Regions from separate parts of the Pseudaeromonas pectinilytica genome, predicted to be linked through region 4. Evidence: predicted binding sites of a transcription regulator. Region 4 holds the regulator's gene; each other region holds the start of a gene.
The links. Region 4 encodes LexA, which represses DNA repair genes until DNA is damaged. Its sites were predicted from a motif close to ANCTGTNTNNNNANACAGNT; they were not measured.
Positions count from the first base shown of each region.

Region 1: recN (DNA repair protein RecN) is a predicted target of LexA. The motif match lies at 3,569-3,588, and genes of this name have one in related genera.
Region 2: umuD (translesion error-prone DNA polymerase V autoproteolytic subunit) is a predicted target of LexA. The motif match lies at 1,889-1,908, and genes of this name have one in related genera.
Region 3: umuD (translesion error-prone DNA polymerase V autoproteolytic subunit) is a predicted target of LexA. The motif match lies at 2,869-2,888, and genes of this name have one in related genera.

Region 1 covers NZ_BAAGVN010000106.1:3,375-8,793, forward strand. Annotated here, with positions in the region: gene smpB (SsrA-binding protein SmpB) at 1-366, opposite strand, end outside; gene ACYVG7_RS07420 (SRPBCC family protein) at 511-945, shown strand; gene ACYVG7_RS07425 (RnfH family protein) at 938-1,279, shown strand; gene ACYVG7_RS07430 (outer membrane protein assembly factor BamE) at 1,395-1,733, opposite strand; gene recN (DNA repair protein RecN) at 1,858-3,528, opposite strand; gene nadK (NAD(+) kinase) at 3,643-4,527, opposite strand; gene grpE (nucleotide exchange factor GrpE) at 4,711-5,307, shown strand.
Region 2 covers NZ_BAAGVN010000040.1:8,326-13,744, forward strand. Annotated here, with positions in the region: gene ACYVG7_RS03975 (type I restriction-modification system subunit M) at 1-38, opposite strand, end outside; gene ACYVG7_RS03980 (hypothetical protein) at 511-810, shown strand; gene ACYVG7_RS03985 (hypothetical protein) at 896-1,165, shown strand; gene ACYVG7_RS03990 (hypothetical protein) at 1,268-1,729, shown strand; gene umuD (translesion error-prone DNA polymerase V autoproteolytic subunit) at 1,923-2,345, shown strand; gene umuC (translesion error-prone DNA polymerase V subunit UmuC) at 2,347-3,612, shown strand; gene ACYVG7_RS04005 (hypothetical protein) at 4,273-4,533, shown strand; gene ACYVG7_RS04010 (hypothetical protein) at 4,676-4,828, shown strand; gene ACYVG7_RS04015 (hypothetical protein) at 4,945-5,419, shown strand, end outside.
Region 3 covers NZ_BAAGVN010000081.1:10,754-16,172, reverse strand. Annotated here, with positions in the region: gene ACYVG7_RS06060 (type I restriction-modification system subunit M) at 1-1,699, opposite strand, end outside; gene ACYVG7_RS06055 (hypothetical protein) at 2,168-2,467, shown strand; gene umuD (translesion error-prone DNA polymerase V autoproteolytic subunit) at 2,903-3,325, shown strand; gene umuC (translesion error-prone DNA polymerase V subunit UmuC) at 3,327-4,592, shown strand; gene ACYVG7_RS06040 (hypothetical protein) at 4,594-4,806, opposite strand; partial or broken gene ACYVG7_RS06035 (IS5 family transposase) at 5,036-5,419, shown strand, end outside.
Region 4 covers NZ_BAAGVN010000349.1:751-6,169, reverse strand. Annotated here, with positions in the region: gene ACYVG7_RS17300 (2TM domain-containing protein) at 55-522, shown strand; gene plsB (glycerol-3-phosphate 1-O-acyltransferase PlsB) at 606-3,038, opposite strand; gene lexA (transcriptional repressor LexA) at 3,219-3,842, shown strand; gene ACYVG7_RS17285 (tRNA (cytidine(34)-2'-O)-methyltransferase) at 4,207-4,686, shown strand; gene ACYVG7_RS17280 (substrate-binding domain-containing protein) at 4,798-5,419, shown strand, end outside.

The sequences.
Region 1 (5,419 bases), on a different contig from region 4:
CCAGGCATTCTTCCAATACAGCGCCAACGGGATCAGGGTGTAACCCTGGCGTTCGACCAGACCGATCAGCCGTTCGATCTGGCTCTTCTGCAGCAATAGTTTACGGGTGCGGGTGGGATCGCAGATCACGTGGGTAGAGGCCAGGCTCAGGGGCGTAAAGTTGGCGCCAAACAGGTAGATCTGACCATCACGAATGATGACGTAGCCATCACCGATGTTGGCCTTGCCGGCGCGCAGTGATTTGACTTCCCAGCCTTGCAATTCGAGGCCAGCCTCATACTTATCTTCAATGAAGTATTCGTGACGAGCCTTTTTATTCAGCGCTATGGTCGAGGACCCGGCGTTTTTACTTTTGTTTTTGCTCATGGGGCTAAACCTTTCCTCTACATCAGGTCGGGCATTATACGTGGCGATGGGGCGCTGTAAAACCATGCGATCAATTGGAGCCGTGATATGGTGCGATTTTTGCGTCGAATGCTAGAATCGCCGGCGAGTGAACGAGGAGAGTGTATGGCCCGAATCAACCGCAGTGCGTTGGTGATGTATAGCGCTGAACAGATGTATCAGTTGGTAAATGATGTTCATGCTTACCCGCAATTTTTGCCTGGTTGCGTCGCCAGCGAAGTTCTGGAATCCCAGGCGGACTCCATGGTGGCCCGAGTGGAGGTCGCCAAAGCAGGGATCCATAAATCCTTTACCACTCGGAATTTGTTACAAGCAGGCCGTACTATCCAGATGAACTTGGTCGATGGCCCCTTCCGACGCTTGAGCGGTGTCTGGAGTTTTACGTCTCTGGATGAACAGGCGAGTAAAGTGGAGCTGGCATTGGAGTTTGAATTCAGCTCCCGGCTGGTCGAGTTGGCATTCGGGCGTATTTTCAATGAGTTGGTTGGCTCTATGGTGCAGGCCTTTACGCAGCGAGCGAAGGAGGTTTACGGTGAGTGAGTTGGTGAATATCGAAGTGGTCTACGCCTTGCCGGAAAAACAGGTGCTGTTGACGGTCAAGGTTGCGCCGGGTTCAACCATAGAGCAGGCGCTGGAACAAAGTGGTGTGCTACGGCGGTTTCCTGAGCTGGATTTGGCGACGATGAAAGTCGGGATTTACAGCCGTATTGTTCCGCTAACGACCGCCTTGTCCGGGGGCGAACGCATCGAAATCTATCGTCCGTTGACGGCCGACCCACGGGAGATGCGCCGCAAGCGGGCAGAAAAGGCTAAAGATGAAGGCCGCGCTGATAAGGTCACCGGCGGAGTTGTCAATCCGCAACGCAAGCACTGATGCCGCACTCGCGTTGCTGACAGTGGTAAACGGGTGTTGGACGCTGTGGTTTATATCGCCAATATCCAGATCGAGGATCGGATATTGGCGTTGCAAGAGGTGAGCCTTCGGACGGCTATAACGGCAGGTTGAAGCTGGCTGGCGGTGGAAAATCACCACTGACGCTGGTCAGTTTGTCGTTCATAAAACGAATGGTGAGATTCTTCTGCTTGGGCTCATTCCAGCCTTCGCGCAGATAATAGACGTAGTGCCAAGTGCTGCTGTCGAAGGCATCTTCAACCATGGGGCTGCCCAGCACAAACTCGACCTGGGCCCGGCTCATGCCAGCACGCAGTTGTTCGATCTGCTTTTGCTCTACGAAGTTACCTTGCGGCACATCGATTCGGTAGACACAGCCGGTGCTTAGCAGCATAGCGGCGGTCAGTGTTGCAATAACCAGTTTGTTGTTCCGCATCAGCAAATTCTTCATTCAATTCAATAAGCAGGCCAGATGATAGCGGGGAACGCCAGCGAAGTAAAAGTGCGTCTGAAGAGCGGACGCATATTTACTTCATCGGCTAGTTGCTGCCCCAGCAGCGTTATGGCGCGGCAACCAGCAGTTCTCGAGCATTGGCGAGGGTATTGCTGGTGATCTGATCTCCTCCCAGCAGGCGCGCCAGTTCATCAAGACGCCCTTGATGGGAGAGGGCATGCATCCGGGTTTCGGTGGATGCGCCATCGCTTTGCTTGCTGACAAACAAGTGCTGGTGGCCATGGCCTGCAACTTGCGGTAAATGGGTGACCACCAGGACCTGGGTCGAGGCGCCCAATTCGCGTAGCAATTTGCCGACAATAGCCGCTGTCGGTCCGCTGATGCCGACATCCACTTCGTCAAAAATAAGGCTCGGGGTGGCGACGCGCTCGGCGGTGATGACCTGGATCGCCAGGCTGATACGGGATAACTCGCCACCCGAGGCGACTTTGGCTAATGGCTGCAGGGGTTGGCCCGGGTTGGTGGAAACCAGGAAGTCGACATGATCCATGCCGAGCGGGGAAGGAGTCGCTGCTGTTGGATTGCTGACCAGGATCTGCAACTGACCATCGGGCATGGAGAGGGAGCGGATGCGCAGGCTGATGAGCTGCGCCAGCTCGGCGGCGTAACGCTGGCGGCTGGCACTGAGTCGACTGGCCGCCTCTTGATAGTCGTTTCTCGCTTGTTGTTGCTCTAACGCCAGAGCATCGAGCCGTGCATCGTCGTGACTGATACTATCCAGCTCGGCGCGAAGCTCAGTATGGGCCGCGGCCAATAATTGCGGCTTGACATGGTGCTTGCGCGCCAGCTCGAGAGCGCGGGTGAGGCGCGACTCCAGGGTGGCAAAGCGTTCGGGATCCAGCTCCATGCGATCGAGATAGTGGCGCAGCTCCTGCTGGCTCTCCTGTACCTGGATGAGGGCATCATTGAGCATGGTCATCACAGGCTGCAGCTTCTCATCCAGGCTGCAGAGCTCCTCCAAACGGGAGACGGCACTCTTGAGCAGGCTGGCGGCGGTCACCTCTTCATTATCGTAGAGCAGATCGAGACATGCTTGGCAGTCACTGATGATCTCGCCACTGTTGGCCAGACGAGTATGTTCCGCCTCAATGGCTTCATATTCACCGGCCTGCAAGGCAAATTCATCCAGCTCCTCTACCTGATATTCCAGCAATTGGCGACGGGATTCCCGCTGGCTTTTATCTTGCTGCAGGCGGTTGAGTTCATGCTGGAGTTGGCGCCAGTTCTGATAATGCTGGCGCGTGGCGTGCAGCAGATCGTGATGGCCGGCATAGCCATCCAGGATGGTCAGCTGATGTTCGGGTTTGAGCAGGAGTTGGTGAGCGTGCTGGCCGTGGATGTTAATGAGCAACTGGCCGAGGGCCTTGAGCTGGGTTAACGGAACTGGGGTGCCGTTGATATAAGCCCGGGAGCGGCCTTCGGCGGTGATCACCCGGCGCAAGAGACACTCCTCTTCGTCTTGCAGCTCTTGCTCATGCAGCCAGCTTCGGGCGAGAGGATTATTGCCCAGATTGAAACGTGCCGTCAGTTCAGTACGCTCGGCGCCTGGGCGGATCATGCTGATCTCCGCGCGCTCTCCCAGGCAGAGCCCCAAGGCATCAATGGCGATCGACTTACCGGCACCGGTTTCGCCGGTGATGCAGGTCATGCCGCCTTGAAGCTCCAGTTCGAGAAATTTAACGATGGCAAAATTCTGAATTGTTAATTGAGTCAGCATGACAGCACCTGTTCAAATTACTGTATTGATAAACAGTATATACTGTTTATCAATACAGTAAATAGACATGAGTGGACGCGATGTGTTTTTTTGAGCGCAGTCTAACGTCAGTCGTCAGAACAGTTTGCTGCCCCAACCGAGCTTGTTGCGTAACACATTGAAGTAGCTGTGACCCAGCGGGTGTATGAGCTGCAGGGTATGCTGGCATTTACGGATGATGATTTCGTCACCCGGATGGACATCCAGCGAGATGTGGCCGTCACAGCTGACTTGCAACTGATCATCGATATTGTCGGGCGAGACCACCAGTTTCACTTCGCTGTCCGCGTCAATGACAATCGGGCGACAGCTCAGGGTATGGGGGAACATGGGGACCAGGGCGATGGCATTGAGCTGGGGCGTCAGGATAGGGCCGCCAGCCGAAAGCGCATAGGCGGTGGAGCCGGTGGGTGTGGCGACTATGATGCCATCCGCGCGCTGGCTGTACATGAAGACATCATCAATGTGCACGGCAAAGTCGATCATATGGGCAATCTTGCCCGGATGCAGCACCGCTTCGTTGAGGGCCGTGCTGCTCGCCTTAAGCTCACCATAGCGGTAGACGCTGGCGTTGAGCAAAAAGCGGGACTCGGTCTGGTAGTGGCCATCCAGCACGGCCCGCAACGGAGCCTCGAAGTCCTGAGGGGAGAGATCGGTTAAAAAACCCAGATTGCCCCGGTTTACGCCGAGAACTGGGACGTTATAGCGCGCCAGAACCCGTGCCGCACCCAGCATATTACCGTCACCACCGACGACGATGGCCAAATCAGCTACCTTGCCCAGATGCTGCAGATCGAGGGCTTGTGCAACTGGTACGGATAACTGCTCGGCAACCCGGCTTTCCACCAGAACATTACGGCCATACGCGGTGAGGAAATCGTATAAGCAACGCAGGGTCTGATTAGTGGCGATGTGATTGGGTTTGCCGATCAGGGCTATGGTGTCGAACTGTGCTGGCATGTGGGATCCTGCGTGGCGAGCGGATGCTGAAGTATATCCTGATTCATTCAAGCGTCTAATCAGACTCGTTTTTTCAGTTTCCGTCCACTCTTGTCTGGTGTAAGACGGCATCAAACCTTGAAAGGCCGCGCTTAGTCCCCATAATAGGCTGCAAGTGTAAGAAACTGATGTGTTGGAGACGTGATGAGTAACCAGGAACAAGCGATGGAACAAAGTGCAGAGCAAAACACCGAAGCGCTGCTTGATGCAGAGCTAGCCGATGCAGGCACCGGATCCACAGCTAGCGACGAGCTGACTGCCCTGTTGGAGAAGCTGGCGCAAGCCGAAGCCGCCGCGCAGGAAGAAAAAGACCGCGCGTTACGCATTGCTGCTGAGATGGAAAATCTGCGTCGTCGCTCGGCGCTGGATGTTGAAAAGGCGCACAAGTTTGCGCTCGAGAAATTCTCCGGTGAGTTGTTGCCGGTCATCGATAGCCTGGAACGTGCTCTGGAGTTATCGGATCGGGAAAATGAGGCGCTGAAGCCGACCTTAGAAGGTGTTGATCTGACCCTGCGCTCCATGCTGAGCACTGTGGCCAAATTTGGTGTCGAGGCGATCAATCCGCTGGGTGAACCCTTTGATCCCAATCGTCATCAGGCGATCAGCATGGTCGAAAATGGACAGGTAGCGCCCAACTCGGTGATCGCCGTGATGCAAAAAGGCTATGAGCTCAATGGCCGTATCATTCGTCCGGCGATGGTCATGGTAGCCCGCGCTCCCAGCGTGGATGTACAGGCCTGATCAAGGCTCGGTGCTTGAAGAGCCCACCATTTGGTGGGTTTTTTTTATCTCCGGGCTCTTGAAGGCGGAGATGGGCACCCCCATATCTAGGACAACGGCGAAGTCCGGGACG
Region 2 (5,419 bases), on a different contig from region 4:
CAGATCAGCGAGGCCAGAGAGGCAATATTGGTTTTCATACGATTCCTTATTACCGCCGGACAAGGCCGGAGGGGCTGAGCCAAGTGCGTCTGAGCTTACCATAGCCAGCCCCGCTTGCGGGCAGATAGGCGAACAAGATCAGAGCATTAGCTCATAGTTTACGGAGGTTATGCGGGCGAAACACCCCTGAACGGAAACCCATGTCGCGTTTTCAGGCAGATGGGGCGATAACGCCATGGCGTGGCGGCTGACCCTTGGCATTGTCTAGCGCCCGTGACGAGCTAGAAGTACGTTGCGGTGCCGTTTGCTAGACAGACAGAGGAAGAGCCGTCCCCATCAGACACAAGTAAAGTGTGTACTAAAGAGCTGACTTCAGGTTGTTGTGGGTACATCCGAAGCACTATGCTGCGGATCAGTTCATTCCCAGTGATGGTACTTTGGTTGGAGATGTAGCCTGTACTGACTACATCAATGGGAACCACCTTCGATGATCGAATGAGGACTTAGCCGATGAAAATAATGACGAAACAGGAAGTTGATGTGGTCAGCGACATCCACTGCGATGTCTGTGAAGAAAGCTGCTCACCCGTTGAAGGTTACGGCCCCCAAGTCGGAACGCTCAGTGCTAGGTGGGGTTATGGCTCTACTCATGATGGCGAAAGCTATGAAGTCCATCTCTGTGAATCCTGCTTTTTCCAGGCACTGGCCAATCTTCAGGAACAGCGCCGAAGCCATCTGATGTTCTCCGAACAGAGCTATGAACCCAATCCGGGGTTCGGGCGAATCGAGACCTGCAAAGAGACGATCTGACAGTATATCGACCAAAGAAATGCCCCAAGTTTGTGTAGCCAAAGCTATCCCTGAACACGATCACAATGCGAAAGGACGTAGGCACTTGAAAAGAATCGCTCCCCATACCCCTCTGTTCTCGGTCCTTGACCGGGATGGAATCAAGGAATATCTAGCCAAACGACCAATCCGGAACCAGATAGAAGCCAGCCTGCAGCAGACGTCAGGCAGCCAGATGCGCAGCGAGGATGACACTGGATCGCCACTATTTGTAGTGGTTAACCCCGGCTCATCGCTTAGCCGTATTCTGAAGGAAACCATCAAGGAGTTGCTGCCACAAGCCGTTGAGCTGGCGTGTCTTCAGCTTCTTATGTAGCAACCGGATAAAGGACGAGCATTCCGAGAAAATCTATGGTCTGTGGTTGATTACTCGTTTGGTGGCACGGTGCCAACAGTCGCATCACAGAGTGAGAACGCCATGATTGTTGGGCTACAGGATCAGGTTCTAGCAAATGCTGACGCGACGGATCACAAGCTGAAATTCAATGTGACCACTCCGGCTCAATTGCGTGAACAGGTACTCACGTCAGCTCGATGGCTAACCGCTCAAGAGATTGCGACCAATGCCGGTTTTTCAACCTCTAATCCGTCATCTCAGCCCAACAAGTGGAAAAAGGCGGGGTTGATATTTGCAGTCTTGGACGAAGGGCGAGACCTATTCCCTGCCTATGGCTTGGGCAATGATGGTCGACCGCTTCCGGTCATGAAGGAAGTGTTGACTGTATTCGCGGGTAAGCGTCAGCCACTGTCTATCGCAGCATGGTTTACCGCATCAAATAGTTGGTTGAAAGGCAAATCACCAATGGAGATGTTGGCTGAGCATGGTGAAGATGTGGTGTGGGCCGCCAAAATGGAGGTTGCCCCCATTGAGCATGGATAAACCAATCTCCCGCCTATCCTACAACAGTCTCAAGACCTGAAGGCACCCATAGCCGAGAACCGCTGGGAAGTGCCCAGATCACCGGCGGTAATTCATTGTTTCATATCGCAGGCAGACATTGGATGAGATGAACTGGATCCGGTCATGGATGCCGTCGTATACTGTATTTATATACAGTTAATGAGTGCCGCCCATGTTCCTACGACCCACAGAGGAGCCTCCCGTTCTCGGGTTACCTCTCTTCGCCTCCCCAGCCTCCTGCGGCTTTCCAAGCCCGGCTCAGGACTATGTTGAGGCCACGCTGGATCTGAACCAGTTGTGCATCAGCCGACCTGCGGCCACCTACTTCGTGCGGGCAGCCGGTGACAGCATGAAAGATGCGGGCATTCTGGAGGGCGATCTGCTGGTTGTGGATCGCTCTGTTTCAGCTCGTCATGGCGACACAGTGATCGCCTGTGTTGATGGTGAGTTCACCGTGAAGATATTGCAGCTCACCCCGAATATTGCCCTGCTGCCAGCCAACGCCAACTACCAACCCATCCTGTTCCAGGCTGAGCAGTCATTAGAGATTTTTGGCGTGGTGACCTTCGTCATTCACAAGCAGTGCCAGCACTAAGATGACCACCGCCATAGCCCTGGTTGATGTGAACAACTTCTACGCCAGTTGTGAGCGGCTGTTCCGGCCTGACTTGGTGGGCCGTCCGATTGTCGTGCTCTCCAACAATGATGGCTGCGTGGTAGCACGCTCTGCCGAAGCCAAGAAAATGGGCATCAAGATGGCTGGTCCCTATTTCAAGATCCAGCGGGAATTTGAACGCGCTGGCGGAGTCTGCTTCTCCAGCAACTATGCGCTCTATGCCGATATGTCCCAGCGAGTGATGTCCACGTTGGAGAGCATGGTTCCTGCGATTGAGGTCTACTCGATTGATGAAGCCTTTATTGAGCTCGGCTCACTCTGGGCCGGTAACTTTGTTGATTTTGGGCACCAGATCCGGGCCACCATCCAGCGGTATACGGGTCTTACCGTCGGCGTTGGTATTGGCCCAACCAAGACCCTGGCCAAACTGGCGAACTACGCCGCCAAGAAGTGGCCAGCCACAGGAGGTGTTGTCGATATTCGCGATGAGGGACGCCGAGCTCGGCTGATGGCTATCACCCCAATCGATGAAGTGTGGGGTATTGGGCGCGCCCTGAATAAGCAACTGCAGACTGAAGGTGTGTTCACCGTGGCGGATCTGATTGCGGTGCCACCCAAACAGATCCGCCAGCGTTATGGTGTGGTCGTAGAGCGCGTGGTCCAGGAGTTGCGCGGCATCCCCTGCTCGGAACTGACGATAAACACCCCGGCCAAGCAGCAAATCGTTAGCAGTCGCTCGTTCGGCGAACGGATCACGGAGCAAGCCAGCATGCATCAAGCGTTGTCGGCCTTTATGGAGCGAGCCGCCGAGAAACTACGTCACGAAAAGATGCACTGCCAGCATGTGAGCATCTTCTTTCGCACCAGCCCTTTTAGCGAAGGCGAGCCCTACTATGGCAATCAGCTATCGGCCAAGCTGCCGCGACCAACCGACGATACTCGCGAACTTCTGCATCATGTAACCCAACTGCTGCCCCATATCTGGCGCGACGGATTCCGCTATCAAAAAGGCGGCGTCATTCTCGGTTCCTTTACGCCACGCGATCACCACCAGGCGGATCTGTTCGACAATCCTGGCGCACCCGACCGTAAGCTAATGGCGGTAATCGATGCCATCAACCAGAGCGGCTTGGGCCATATAGGCTTTGCCTCGAAAGGTGTGGATGCCTCGGAGTGGATGATGAAACGCGAACACCTGAGCCCGCGCTACACCACCTCGTGGGACGATCTACCGGTCGCTAGGTAGTTTAAGAGTTTTCCTGAGAGGAAGGTGTTTCCACTACTGATCTATCCTGCCCACCGGCCTCTGTTTCCAGTGACTTACTGATGGCCAATTTCTCAGATATGACTTGTTGCGACGCCGCCTCCAATGCGGCAGCTTCTTCCGTAGCAAACCCAAAGTCGGAAAACACGTTCCCAGTGGCAAGGGTAATGTGCTGAGTTTTAGAGTCCCTGTTCATGTCTTGCCCCCCAATTGTCATCGATGAAAGATCTAATCAAACAAAATGTGACATGCTCCAGGCGAATCCATTTCCATCTACTAGAAAAGTGCAGTAGGTTAAAAACACGGCTCGTGCAAGTTTACTACGGCGAGAGACACACCACCCGTAAAGATCTAGGCACTGTGGCGGCCGCAAGCCCCTGCGGTAGCCATGCGATTTCGCGGATACAGCCCTCAAAACAGTCCGATTGGGTCCGTCAGGGTGCTATGTGGCAAGTTAGCCACCTATCTAACCACGATAACCGGACATTCGATAAAAATCATGGGGTTACAAAGCAATACGGTAACTTCTCATTAAGTTGTGGCTCTACGTGTTCAATTTTTTCGCAGGATCAGGAGGATCGTGTTGACTGATCCTCCTGATGCGGCATCATCTGCTCATCCCCATTATCTCGTTCTGCGCCAATGAAACTGACTCTGCCTGATGTCCCGCAATCTGAACAAACTCCTCTGGTTAAGGAGCTGCTCGGTATCATTGCGCAACTCATCGAAACGGTGCAGCTTCAGCAAGAGCAAATCGTTCAGCTCAAAGACGAGATCCGTGTGCTCAAAGGCCAGAAAAAGCGGCCCGTTATCAAACCCAGCAAACTGGATGCCCAGACAAACAACGATGGGCACACTGCGCCTTCTGCTAAAAAATCCTCCTCTACCGTAAAAAAAAACTGACGACGAGCGCCTGGCAGTAGAGCCCGATCGCATCGAGACCATCCAACCGGCTGACCCCATCCCGCCTGGTTCCTGTTTCAAGGGCTATAAAAACTTTGATGTTCAGGAGCTGGTTCTGTATTGCGAGACAGTGCGTTACCGCATGGCGCGCTGGTTGACGCCTGATGGTCAGTTGCTGTCGGGTCAGCTACCTGCCGGATTGGCTGGTCGCCACTACGGTCCAACCCTGTTGAGCTATATCTTGTACCAGCACCATCACTGCTATGTCACCCAGCCCTGCTGCTGGAGCAGCTAAGGGAGTGGGGTGTCCACCTGTCATCGGGGCAACTGGACAATCTCCTGAGCAAGGACAAAGAGCGCTTCCATGCCGAGAAAGATGACCTGCTACTAGCGGGTCTGTCGCATGGCCACGTGACAGTGGATGACAGTGGTGCCCGGCATCAGGGCAAAAATGGCTATGTCACGCAGATAGGCAACGAGTTCTTCGCCTGGTTCAGCTCGACACAAAGCAAGAGCCGAGTGAATTTCCTGACGCTGTTGCAGGGAGAGCATGTCAGCTATGTCATCAATGCATCGGCCCTGCAGTACATGCGGCAACAGAAGCTGCCCCGTGAGCTGTTGGGCAAAGTCGCCTTGAAATCCAGTGAGTCAATGGATGAGGCGCAGTGGCAGGCGTGGATGGCGTCGTTGGCAATAAGCAGGCGAAAGCATCAGCAGACGGTGATCGAAGGTGCGCTGCTGGGAGCCTTGCTGGAGCGGGAAGAGATACAGCGTCTGGCGGTGATCAGTGATGGAGCGCCGCAGTTTAGCGTGTTGCAGCACGGATTGTGCTGGGTGCATGCGGAACGGCAGGTGCATAACCTGAAGCCGGTGGGCGAGCAGCAAA
Region 3 (5,419 bases), on a different contig from region 4:
CCTCCGGCTCGCCTTTGCTTATACAGACCTTGGCATCATCGTTCTGCTCACCGAAGGTATTAATCAGCAGCTTTAAGGCCGGGGCCGGCAGCTTGGTAGCACCGAGCGCCTTGGTCAGTTGCTTTTTAAACTGCTCGCGGCACAGCAGCTGTTCCGGCAGTTGTGGCAGCGCGGCGAGAATGGCCGCTTGCAGGCTGGCGTCGAGCTTCTCCCACCCCTTGTCGGCTTGCAGGGCCGCCAGACGCTCGGCATCGAGGGGGTAGAAGGCCAGCTTCAATGGCCGCTCTACCGTGATGCGGCGATAGCCAAAGGCCGAGGTCGGAAAGATCTTGGCGATGGGGCTGGCTTCATAACGGCTGTAGAGGGCAACAATCTGGTTGATGGCTTCATCGCTTAACTGCTTGCGCTTGGAGCCTAGTGATTTACGCATCGGGCTGTGCAGATCGCTGGCGTTGATGAGCAGCACCTTGCCCTTGCGCTCGGCAGGCTTATGGTTGGAGAGCACCCAGATATAGGTGGCAATGCCGGTGTTGTAGAACATGTCGGTGGGCAGGGCGACCAAGGCATCGAGCAGATCGTTTTCCAGCACATAGCGGCGGATCTCGCTCTCGCCACTACCGGCGCCGCCAGTAAACAGTGGCGAGCCGTTCAGGATAATGCCGATACGCGAGCCTTCACTGTTGGCACTGGCCGGGCGCATTTTGGATATCAGGTGCAGCAGAAACAGCAAGGAGCCGTCCGAGACGCGCGGCAGGCCGGGGCCGAAACGACCTTCAAAGCCTTTGCGCTGATGTTCATCGCTGACCTGCTTTTCCACCTTCTTCCAGTCCACACCGAAGGGCGGGTTGGAGAGGCAATAGTCGAAGCGCTCGAACGGCAGCTGATCGTCACTTAAGGTGTTCCCCAGCTTGATATGGCTGATGTCCTGGCCCTTGATCAGCATGTCGGCCTTGCAGATGGCGTAGGACTCGGGGTTGAGCTCCTGACCGAAAGTGGCCAGACGGGCCGCCGGGTTCAGCTCGTGCAGGTACTCCATGCCGCAGGAGAGAAAGCCGCCGGTGCCAGCGGTGGGGTCATAGATAGAGCGCACCACGCCGGGCTTGGTCAGCGCCTCGTTATCGCTGGCAAACACCAGCGAGGTGGTGAGCCGAACGATATCGCGCGGGGTAAAGTGCTCCCCGGCGGTCTCGTTCGAGCTTTCGGCGAAGCGGCGGATCAGCTCTTCGAACACCAGCCCCATGTCGTAGTTATCGACCGCCTCGGGCGAGAGATCGACAGTGGCAAACGAGCGCACCACCTTGTAGAGCAGGTTGGCATCTTCGAGCAGGCCGATGCTGGCCTCGAAGTTGAAATGCTCGAACACCTCGCGGGCATCGGTGGAGAAGGCGCGCACATAGGCATCCAGGTTATCGCCAATGTGATTTTCACCCAGCGAATCAAGCGTCAGCTTGGAGGTGTTGTAGAAGCTCTGGCCTGCGGCGCTGAGCAGCAGCTTGTCACGAGCAACCTCGGGCAGCGCCTTGGTGCTCTCGACGGCAACGAGCACCTTCTGCTTGTTGGCTTCCAGCACGCATTCGAGGCGGCGCAATACGGTAAAGGGAAGAATAATGCGCCCGTACTGGGACTGTTTGAAATCACCACGCAGCAGGTCGGCAACCGACCAGATCAGCGAGGCCAGAGAGGCAATATTTGTTTTCATACGATTCCTTATTACCGCCGGTCAAGGCCGGAGGGGCTGAGCCAAGTGCGTCTGAGCTTACCATAGCGAGCCCCGCTTGCGGGCAGATAGGCAAGCAAGATCAGAGCATTAGCTCATAGTTTACGGAGGTTATGCGGGCGAAACACCCCTGAACGGAAACCCATGTCGCGTTTTCAGGCAGATGGGGCGATAACGCCATGGCGTGGCGGCTGACCCTTGGCATTGTCTAGCGCCCGTGACGAGCTAGAAGTACGTTGAGGTACCGTTTGCTAGACAGAGGAAGAGCCGTCCCCATCAGACACAAGTAAAGTGTGTACTAAAGGGCTGACTTCAGGTTGTTGTGGGTACATCCGAAGCACTATGCTGCGGATCAGTTCACTCCCAGTGATGATACTTTGGTTGGAGATGTAGCCTGTACTGGCTACATCAATGGGAACCACCTTCGATGATCGAATGAGGACTTAGCCGATGAAAATAATGACGAAACAGGAAGTTGATGTGGTCAGCGACATCCGCTGCGATGTCTGTGATGCGAGTTGCTCACCCGTCGATGGTTACGGTCCCCAAGTCGGAACTCTCAGTGCTAGGTGGGGTTATGGCTCTTCTCATGATGGCGAAGCGTATGAAGTCTATCTCTGTGAATCCTGCTTTTTCCAGGCACTGGCCAATCTTCAGGAACAGCGCCGAGGCCAGCTAATGTTCTCCGAACAGGGCTATGAACCCAATCCGGATTTCGGGCGAATCGAGAGCAATAAGGAGATAATCTGATTGCGAATGGCGTTGGGATACCCGCAAAACCATGGTTGCGTAATCTGCTATTCTAACGATAAGACCCTGTTATATATTTCATTAGGGCGAGAAACTGGCAGCATCAGGGTGCAATTGTCAGTGGAAGGACCCCGGGGCGTCCCTGAGCGCCGCGTCGGGTGAAACCCCTAGCAAGGCCCCCATGGGGCCTTGCTTCCCTCAGTTTTACATCTTCTTCTCCATTCATCATGTCTTGTTCTTCCCATCCCTAGTGGACTTCATCCGCAACGCATCAGGATGGAGATATCTTTCCCGAGAACCGCTGGGTCGTGTCCAGATCACTGATGATGATTCAGTATTGTTCCATATCGCGGGCAGACATTGGATGCGATGAACTGGATCCGGTCATGGATGTTGCCATATACTGTGTTTATATACAGCTAGCGAGTGCCACCCATGTTCCTACGACCCACTGAGGCTCCTCCCGTTCTCGGGTTACCCCTATTTGCCTTCCCGGCCTCCTGCGGCTTTCCGAGCCCAGCTCAGGACTATGTTGAGGCCACGCTGGATCTGAACCAGTTGTGCATCAGCCGACCTGCGGCCACCTACTTCGTGCGGGCAGCCGGTGACAGCATGAAGGATGCAGGCATTCTGGATGGCGATCTGCTGGTTGTGGACCGCTCTGTCACTGCACGTCATGGCGACACAGTGATCGCCTGCGTTGATGGTGAGTTCACCGTGAAAATATTGCAGCTCACCCCGAATATCGCCCTGCTGCCAGCCAACGCCAACTATCAACCCATCCTGTTCCAGGCCGAACAGTCATTAGAGATTTTTGGCGTGGTGACCTTCGTCATTCACAAGCAATGTCAGCACTAAGATGACCACCGCCATAGCCCTGGTTGATGTGAACAACTTCTACGCCAGTTGTGAGCGGCTGTTCCGGCCTGACTTGGTGGGCCGTCCGATTGTCGTGCTCTCCAACAATGATGGCTGTGTGGTAGCCCGCTCTGCCGAAGCCAAGAAAATGGGCATCAAAATGGGCGTTCCCTACTTCAAGATCAAGCGTGATTTTGAGCGGTTCGGTGGCGTCTGTTTCTCCAGCAACTATGCGCTCTATGCCGATATGTCCCAGCGAGTGATGTCCACGTTGGAGAGCATGGTTCCTGCCATAGAGGTCTACTCGATTGATGAAGCCTTCACTGAACTCGGCTCGTTATGGGCGGGAGACTTTGTTGATTTCGGGCGCCAGATCCGGGCCACCATCCAGCGGTATACGGGCCTTACCGTCGGTGTGGGTATTGGCCCAACCAAGACCCTGGCCAAACTGGCGAACTACGCCGCCAAGAAGTGGCCGGCCACAGGGGGCGTTGTCGATATTCGCGACGAGGGACGCCGAGCTCGGCTGATGGCTATCACCCCAATCGATGAAGTGTGGGGTATTGGGCGCGCCCTGAATAAGCAACTGCAGGCCCAAGGGGTGGCAACCGTGGCAGATCTGATTGCGCAGCCACCCAAGCAGATCCGCCAGCGTTATGGTGTGGTCGTAGAGCGCGTGGTCCAGGAGCTGCGCGGCATCCCCTGCTCGGAACTGACGATAGACACCCCGGCCAAGCAGCAAATCGTCAGCAGTCGCTCGTTCGGCGAACGAATTACAGAGCAAGCCAGCATGCATCAGGCGTTGTCGGCCTTTATGGAGCGAGCCGCCGAGAAACTACGCCACGAAAAGATGCGCTGCCAGCATGTGAGCATCTTTTTTCGCACCAGCCCTTTTAACGAAGGCGAGCCCTATTATGGCAACCAGCTATCGGCCAAGCTGCCGCGACCAACCGACGATACTCGCGAACTTCTGCATCATGTAACCCAACTGCTGCCCCATATCTGGCGCGACGGATTCCGCTATCAAAAAGGCGGCGTCATTCTCGGTTCGTTCACGCCGCGGGACCACTACCAGGCAGATCTGTTCGACAATCCTGGCTCACCCGACCGCCGGCTAATGGCGGTGATCGATGCCATCAACCATAGTGGCCTGGGCCATATAGGCTTTGCCTCGAAAGGTGTAGACGCCTCTGAGTGGATGATGAAACGCGAACACTTGAGCCCGCGCTACACCACCTCGTGGGACGATCTACCGGTCGCTAGGTAGTTTAAGATTGTTCCTGAGAGGAAGGTGTTTCCACTACTGATCTATCCTGCCCACCGGCCTCTGTTTCCAGTGACTTACTGATGGCCAATTTCCCAGATATGACTTGTTGCGACGCCGCCTCCAATGCGGCTGCTTCTTCCGTAGCAAACCCCAAGTCGGAAAACACGTTCCCAGTGGCAAGGGTAATGTGCTGAGTTTTTGAGTCCTTGTTCATGTATTGCCCCGCAATTGTCATCGATGAAAGATTCAATCAAACAAAATGTGACCTGCTCCAGGCGAATCCATTTCCATCTACTAAAAAAGTGCAGTAGGTTAAAAACACGATTCGCGCAAGTTTACTACGGCGAGAGACACAACCAGCTGTGAAGATCTAGGGAAGGTGCGAACAAGTCTGTGATATGAGATCATGATGTTCATCCGGAGCTGCATTTCCGAGGGCCATCATGAGTCATCAGCTCACCTTCGCCGACAGTGAATTCAGCAGTAAGCGCCGTCAGACCAGAAAAGAGATTTTCTTGTCCCGCATGGAGCAGATCCTGCCATGGCAAAACATGGTGGAAGTCATCGAGCCGTTTTATCCCAAAGCCGGTAATGGTCGTCGGCCCTATCCGCTGGAAACCATGCTGCGCATTCACTGCATGCAGCATTGGTACAACCTGAGCGATGGCGCGATGGAAAATGCTCTGTACGAAATCGCCTCCGTGCGTCTGTTTGCGCGGTTATCCCTGGATAGCGCCTTGCCGGACCGCACCACCATCATGAATTTCCGCCACCTGCTGGAGCAACATCAACTGGCCCGCCAATAGTTCAAGACCATCAATCGCTGG
Region 4 (5,419 bases):
CGCCCCTGGATTAGCGGATAGTCTCACTCGAACACCAGAAGCAGAGGGATCACAATGAATGTTCGTAAACTTAGACTGCAGCGACACTGGTCCCAAGACCAGCTCGCGCAATTAAGTGGCCTGAGTATCCGCACCATCCAGCGTATAGAGCGGGGGCAGACTCCGGGGCTTGAATCATTGAAATCTCTCGCTGCTGTTTTTGATGTTCCCGTCGAAACACCACCAGAGGAACAGGACATGACACCGGAACAACCCATAGATCCAGTAGAGCAAAGAACCATCGAATACGTTCGCGACATCAAGGGCTTTTATTCACACGCCATCAAGTATGTGCTGGTGATTACCATGCTCTTCATCATCAACCTGGCAACGGCGCCTGGCTATATCTGGGCCTGGTGGCCCATGTTGGGTTGGGGCATCGGGGTGCTGTTTCATGGTCTGAATGTGTTTGAAGTGTTTAACTTCTTCGGACCGGCATGGGAAAAGCGCCAGATCGAGAAACGACTGGGTCGCAAGTTGTAACGCGGGCAGAAACAATAAAGCGCCCCTGAACCCTGCGCCAATGGCCGGGTTCAGGGGCGCTTTGTATTTACTGCGTCCGGACGTTAACGGGCGGGCATCAGCAGGGTGCGACGCACCCGATCCGGGAGCAGGGGCAGCAAGATGGCCGCCAATTCCGCCAACGCCTCGCCATCCCGAGTCACCGGCTGATCCTCCCCTTGGCACTGCAGATACTGTTCTTGCTGCAGGCTCAGCAATAAGGTCTTGAACAGGCTCTTGTCGCTGAATTCCGGGGCATGAATGCCATGCAGGGTCGCCAGCCGTACCGCCATCATCTGACTGTCTGATTCCAACTGCTGCAGGGTGATCGCCGGCTGCTGTTGGATCTGTGACAGTGTGATGGCGTAGCGTTGCAAGGTTTCCTGAATGCTCTGTCCCAATAACAGCAGCCGCATCTGCTCTTCCGGACGCACCCAGTAGCCATCGCTGTGTTCTTCGATCAACGCCAGATCTTGGAATGCGGCGAGAATGGCCGGCACCTGGGTATCCAGCTCCTCCAGTTCATAGCGCAGGAACAACTCATTCTTCAGCAACGGATAAATCCGGCGGCAGCGCGCCAGCAGATCGACATGATTCAACCCCTCATTGCGTTCGATCAGGGTGGCGACCAGGCTGGGCAGTGCGAACAGATGCAGGATCGTGTTGCGGTAGAAGGTCATCAGGATTGCCTGGTAGCGATCCATGCTGATGATTTGACCGAGTTTGTCTTCTTCCACCTGGAACTTGTTCAGCTCCAGCGCCTGCTCCAGCAACTCCTCGGCACTGGCTGTCGGCACCGTATCGAATGGGCTGTAGGGCACCCGCTGCAACAGTTCGGTGTACAGGCGGATCTGGGCCAGCAGATCTTCCCGCGGCAGTGCCTGTTTGTCGGTGGCCAGCAGCGCCAGCGCACTCAGGGTCAGGCCATTGACCGCGGCGGCATCATTGATGCGAGTCATCAGCTGCTTGGCCAGAATATCCACGGTCGCAGGCAACCACTCGGGGCGGCATTGGCTGGTCGGATCTATGTCCTCCCGCCACTCGGGAACCTGTTGCTGCAGGAACTGATGCAGGGTGAGCGGTTCACCGAAGTTGACGAAGCTGCGGCCAAAGTTGCGCAATTTACCCAGGATCCCGACCACCTGCCACAGGCTCTCTTTCTCCTTGCAGCTGCCCTTGAGCTCCTTGAGGTAAGTGTTCACTTCCATCACATGCTCGTAGCCCAGATAGACGGGGACAAAGGTCAGGGGTCGCTTGATGCCGCGTAACTGTGCCTGCAGCGTCATGGCGATCATGCCGGTCTTGGGTTGCAACAGCCGTCCGGTGCGGGAGCGGCCGCCTTCGGTGAAATACTCCACCGCATAGCCACGGGCAAACAGCTGGCTCAGATATTCACGAAACACTGTGCTGTACAGCTTGTCGCCTTTGAAGCTACGCCGCAGGAAGAAGGCACCGCCGTGGCGGAACACGGGTCCTGCCGGCCAGAAATTCAGGTTGATCCCGGCGGCAATATGCGGCGGTACCATGCCCTGATGGTAGATGACATAAGAGAGCAGCAGGTAGTCCATGTGGCTGCGGTGGCAGGGCATATAGATGATCTCATGCCCTTCCCGTGCCAGCCGGCGCACCTTCTCGGCCCCACGGACCGTGATACCGCGATAGAGCTTGTTCCATAGCCAGCCGAGGAAGTAGTCACCGAAGCGGATCAGGCGATAAGAGAAATCGGATGCCATCTCGTCGAGATAGCCCAGGGCTCGGGCGCGCATCTGCTCCTCGCTGCTGCCTTCGCTCTGCGCCTGTTCGGCGATGGCGCGGACTATGTTGTCGCTGCGCAACAGTTCACGAAACAAAGCCTGGCGATCGGGCAGCCGTGGCCCCTTGGCGGCCTGACGCTGGCGGCTGAAGTGGATACGCGCCACTCGTGCCAGTTTGTGAGCCACCACTTCGTCGGTGCCGAGCTCGGTGACCAGGCTGCGGAGGGAGACTGGGGTCGAGAAGCGGACCCGGTTTTCCCGACCGTACAGCAGTACCATAGCGGCCTTGCGCAACGCGCCCGGCGTCTGGTGCGGCGGCTGTAGCCGGTGAGGGCGTTCACGGCCCGGGGCGCGATGCCACAGCAGAGTCACCGGAACCAACTGGATATCCAGTTGCGCGTTCTGTTCGTGCAGACTCAACCATTCGCGGAAGGTGTCCAGATGGGGTATGCCGCTGCGCTGGCTGCCGAAGAGCGACGGCGTGCGATCCAGGCAGACATAGCGGGGATGACTCTGGCCCTGTAGGACCAGCGGCGCAAATGGATTGGGTAGCCCCAACTCCTTGGCACAGAGCTCCAGGGTCAACAGGTCACTCAGCGAATCTGTGCTCAGGGCGTACACGATGGGACGGCCCAAATCAAGACCCAATTGACTCAAAGGATCTTCCGGGAGACTGCTGTGATTGACCAGTAGACGAACAGGCAAGCGGCATAGGGCCTGAGCCAGGGAAAAGCTGAAGGACATGGTGCTGTATCCTCAATAAAAATGCGGCGCCAGCATAGCAAAACTGGCCCGACTTGTCGTGAATTGCTGACCCAGGTCATGGGCGGTTCTCTTTTGTCGGCTTTGCCCGGCATTTACCTTGCACTTGATAAATGCCTGTATATACTCACAGTTATCTGTATAAATAGACAGGCAAACGCCATGAAACATCTGACCCCTCGCCAAACTGAAGTGCTGGAACTGATCAAGGAATGCATGCAGCAGACCGGTATGCCGCCGACCCGTGCCGAGATTGCCGCCCGTCTGGGCTTCAAGTCTGCCAATGCGGCGGAGGAGCACCTCAAGGCCCTGGCGCGCAAGGGGGTGATCCACATCATGCCGGGGACTTCCCGTGGCATTCAGCTGCTGCAAGAGGATGTGGTTGAAGAGGAATTGGGTTTGCCATTGATTGGCCAGGTGGCCGCGGGTGAGCCGATCCTGGCGGCCGAGCACGTGGAAACTCACTACCAGATCGATCCGGCCATGTTTCAACCCAGAGCCGATTTCCTGCTGCGGGTGCAGGGGATGAGTATGAAGAATATCGGTATTCTGGATGGCGATCTGCTGGCTGTGCACAAGACCGAACAGGTGCGGAACGGTCAGGTCGTCGTCGCTCGGGTCGGTGATGACGAGGTCACGGTCAAACGCTTCGAGCGTAAGGGCAATCAGGTGCGCTTGCTGCCGGAAAACGAAGAGCTGGAGCCGATCCAGGTCGATTTGACCGAGCAGTCCCTGAGCATTGAAGGGCTGGCGGTGGGCGTGATCCGCAACGGTAGCTGGCACTAACTGGCTGTTTCAAATCGCCGACACTCACCGCAGTACTAAACAGCTCTTGCGTGGCTGGCATGACGAGACAGGGCCCTTCACGGGCCTAATGCCAGTTGCGTTAGCAAAGGCGAGATAGCCTGTTGCGCCAACCGTTGGCGGCAGGGATGCCGCCATCGAGCCCCCATGGAAGGGTTTACGGCGAGTTGGCGAGAGAGGTTGTCTCGCCCGAACCTCTTGACTGGCCCGCATTGCCTTCCCCAGCTCTTGTGTTAGCCCCTTGCAGACTGTCATGGCATGTGAGCATGCAGTGGCAATTTCCCCGTTCCAGAGCTTTCCCCTTGGGGTAGAATGGCATTTTTCCCCTCAGGTCTCTGTTGCTCCGATGTTTCATATCGCCCTGTTTGAACCGCAAATTGCTCCCAATACCGGCAATATCATCCGTCTGGTGGCGAATAATGGCTGCCATCTGCATCTCATTGAACCCTTGGGCTTCGATTTGGAAGAGAAAAAGCTGCGTCGGGCCGGTCTGGATTACCATGATCTGGCCACTGTGACACGCCATCACAACTATGCGGCATTTGCCGAGGCGATGCAGGGGCGTCGGATTTTTGCATTGACCACCAAGGGCAGGACGCCTCACACCACTCCTGCCTATCAGGCCGGTGATGTTCTGCTCTTCGGCTCGGAAACCTCCGGCCTGCCCGATGCGGTGCGCAATAGCTTGCCCCAGGATCATCTGATCCGCATCCCCATGCTCAGTAGCTCGCGCAGTTTGAATCTGTCGAACGCCGTGGCCATTGTCAGCTACGAGGCCTGGCGCCAGCTGGATTTCGCCGTCGCGGGCGGCGACAACGAAGCCTGAGTGTCTATACTTTGCTCATCATCGTAATCACTGGGGCTTCGTGCTTGAAGGTGGCTTGATATGAGCTCTGCCACTCGCTGGCTCTATCCACTGTGTATCAGCATCCTGTTGATGATGCCTCTTGGCCAGAGTGCATTGGCCCGGGAGTGCGTGGCCGTCATCACGGCGGGAACCGGGCACCATTTTTGGCGAGCCATTGAATCCGGCTCTCTGCAGGCTGGCAATGAGCTAGGGGTCGATATTTTCTTTCGCGTGCTCTACGACGAAACCTCGGTCGATGCCCAGGAGCAGATCTTGCGGGAAGCCCTGGAAAAGCAGTGTATCGGCGTGGTACTGGCGCCCAATTCGTCAGCACATCGTAAGACTCTGGATCTGTTCAGACAGAAAAATTTACCGATTGTGTTGATCGATCGGAGTATGGCTCTGGGTGCTGTCTACGCTCAGGTCATGACCAATAATTATCGGGCTGGTCAACAGGCGGCGCGAGAGATGGTCGCGCGCCTGAGAGGCGAGGGTTCGGTGACGGTTTTAAGGTTGAAACCGGGCGTGGCTTCCACCGATGCCCGTGAACAGGGCTTTCTTGATGAGATCAAGAAATCCAGTTTGAAGTTATTGCCGGCCGTTTATCTTGGCTCCGGGATCGTTGAAATCCGACATAATGCGGATATTTATTTACAGCAGCATATTTCAGAATTGGATGGTTTATTTACTCCTAATGAATCGTCGACTTTGG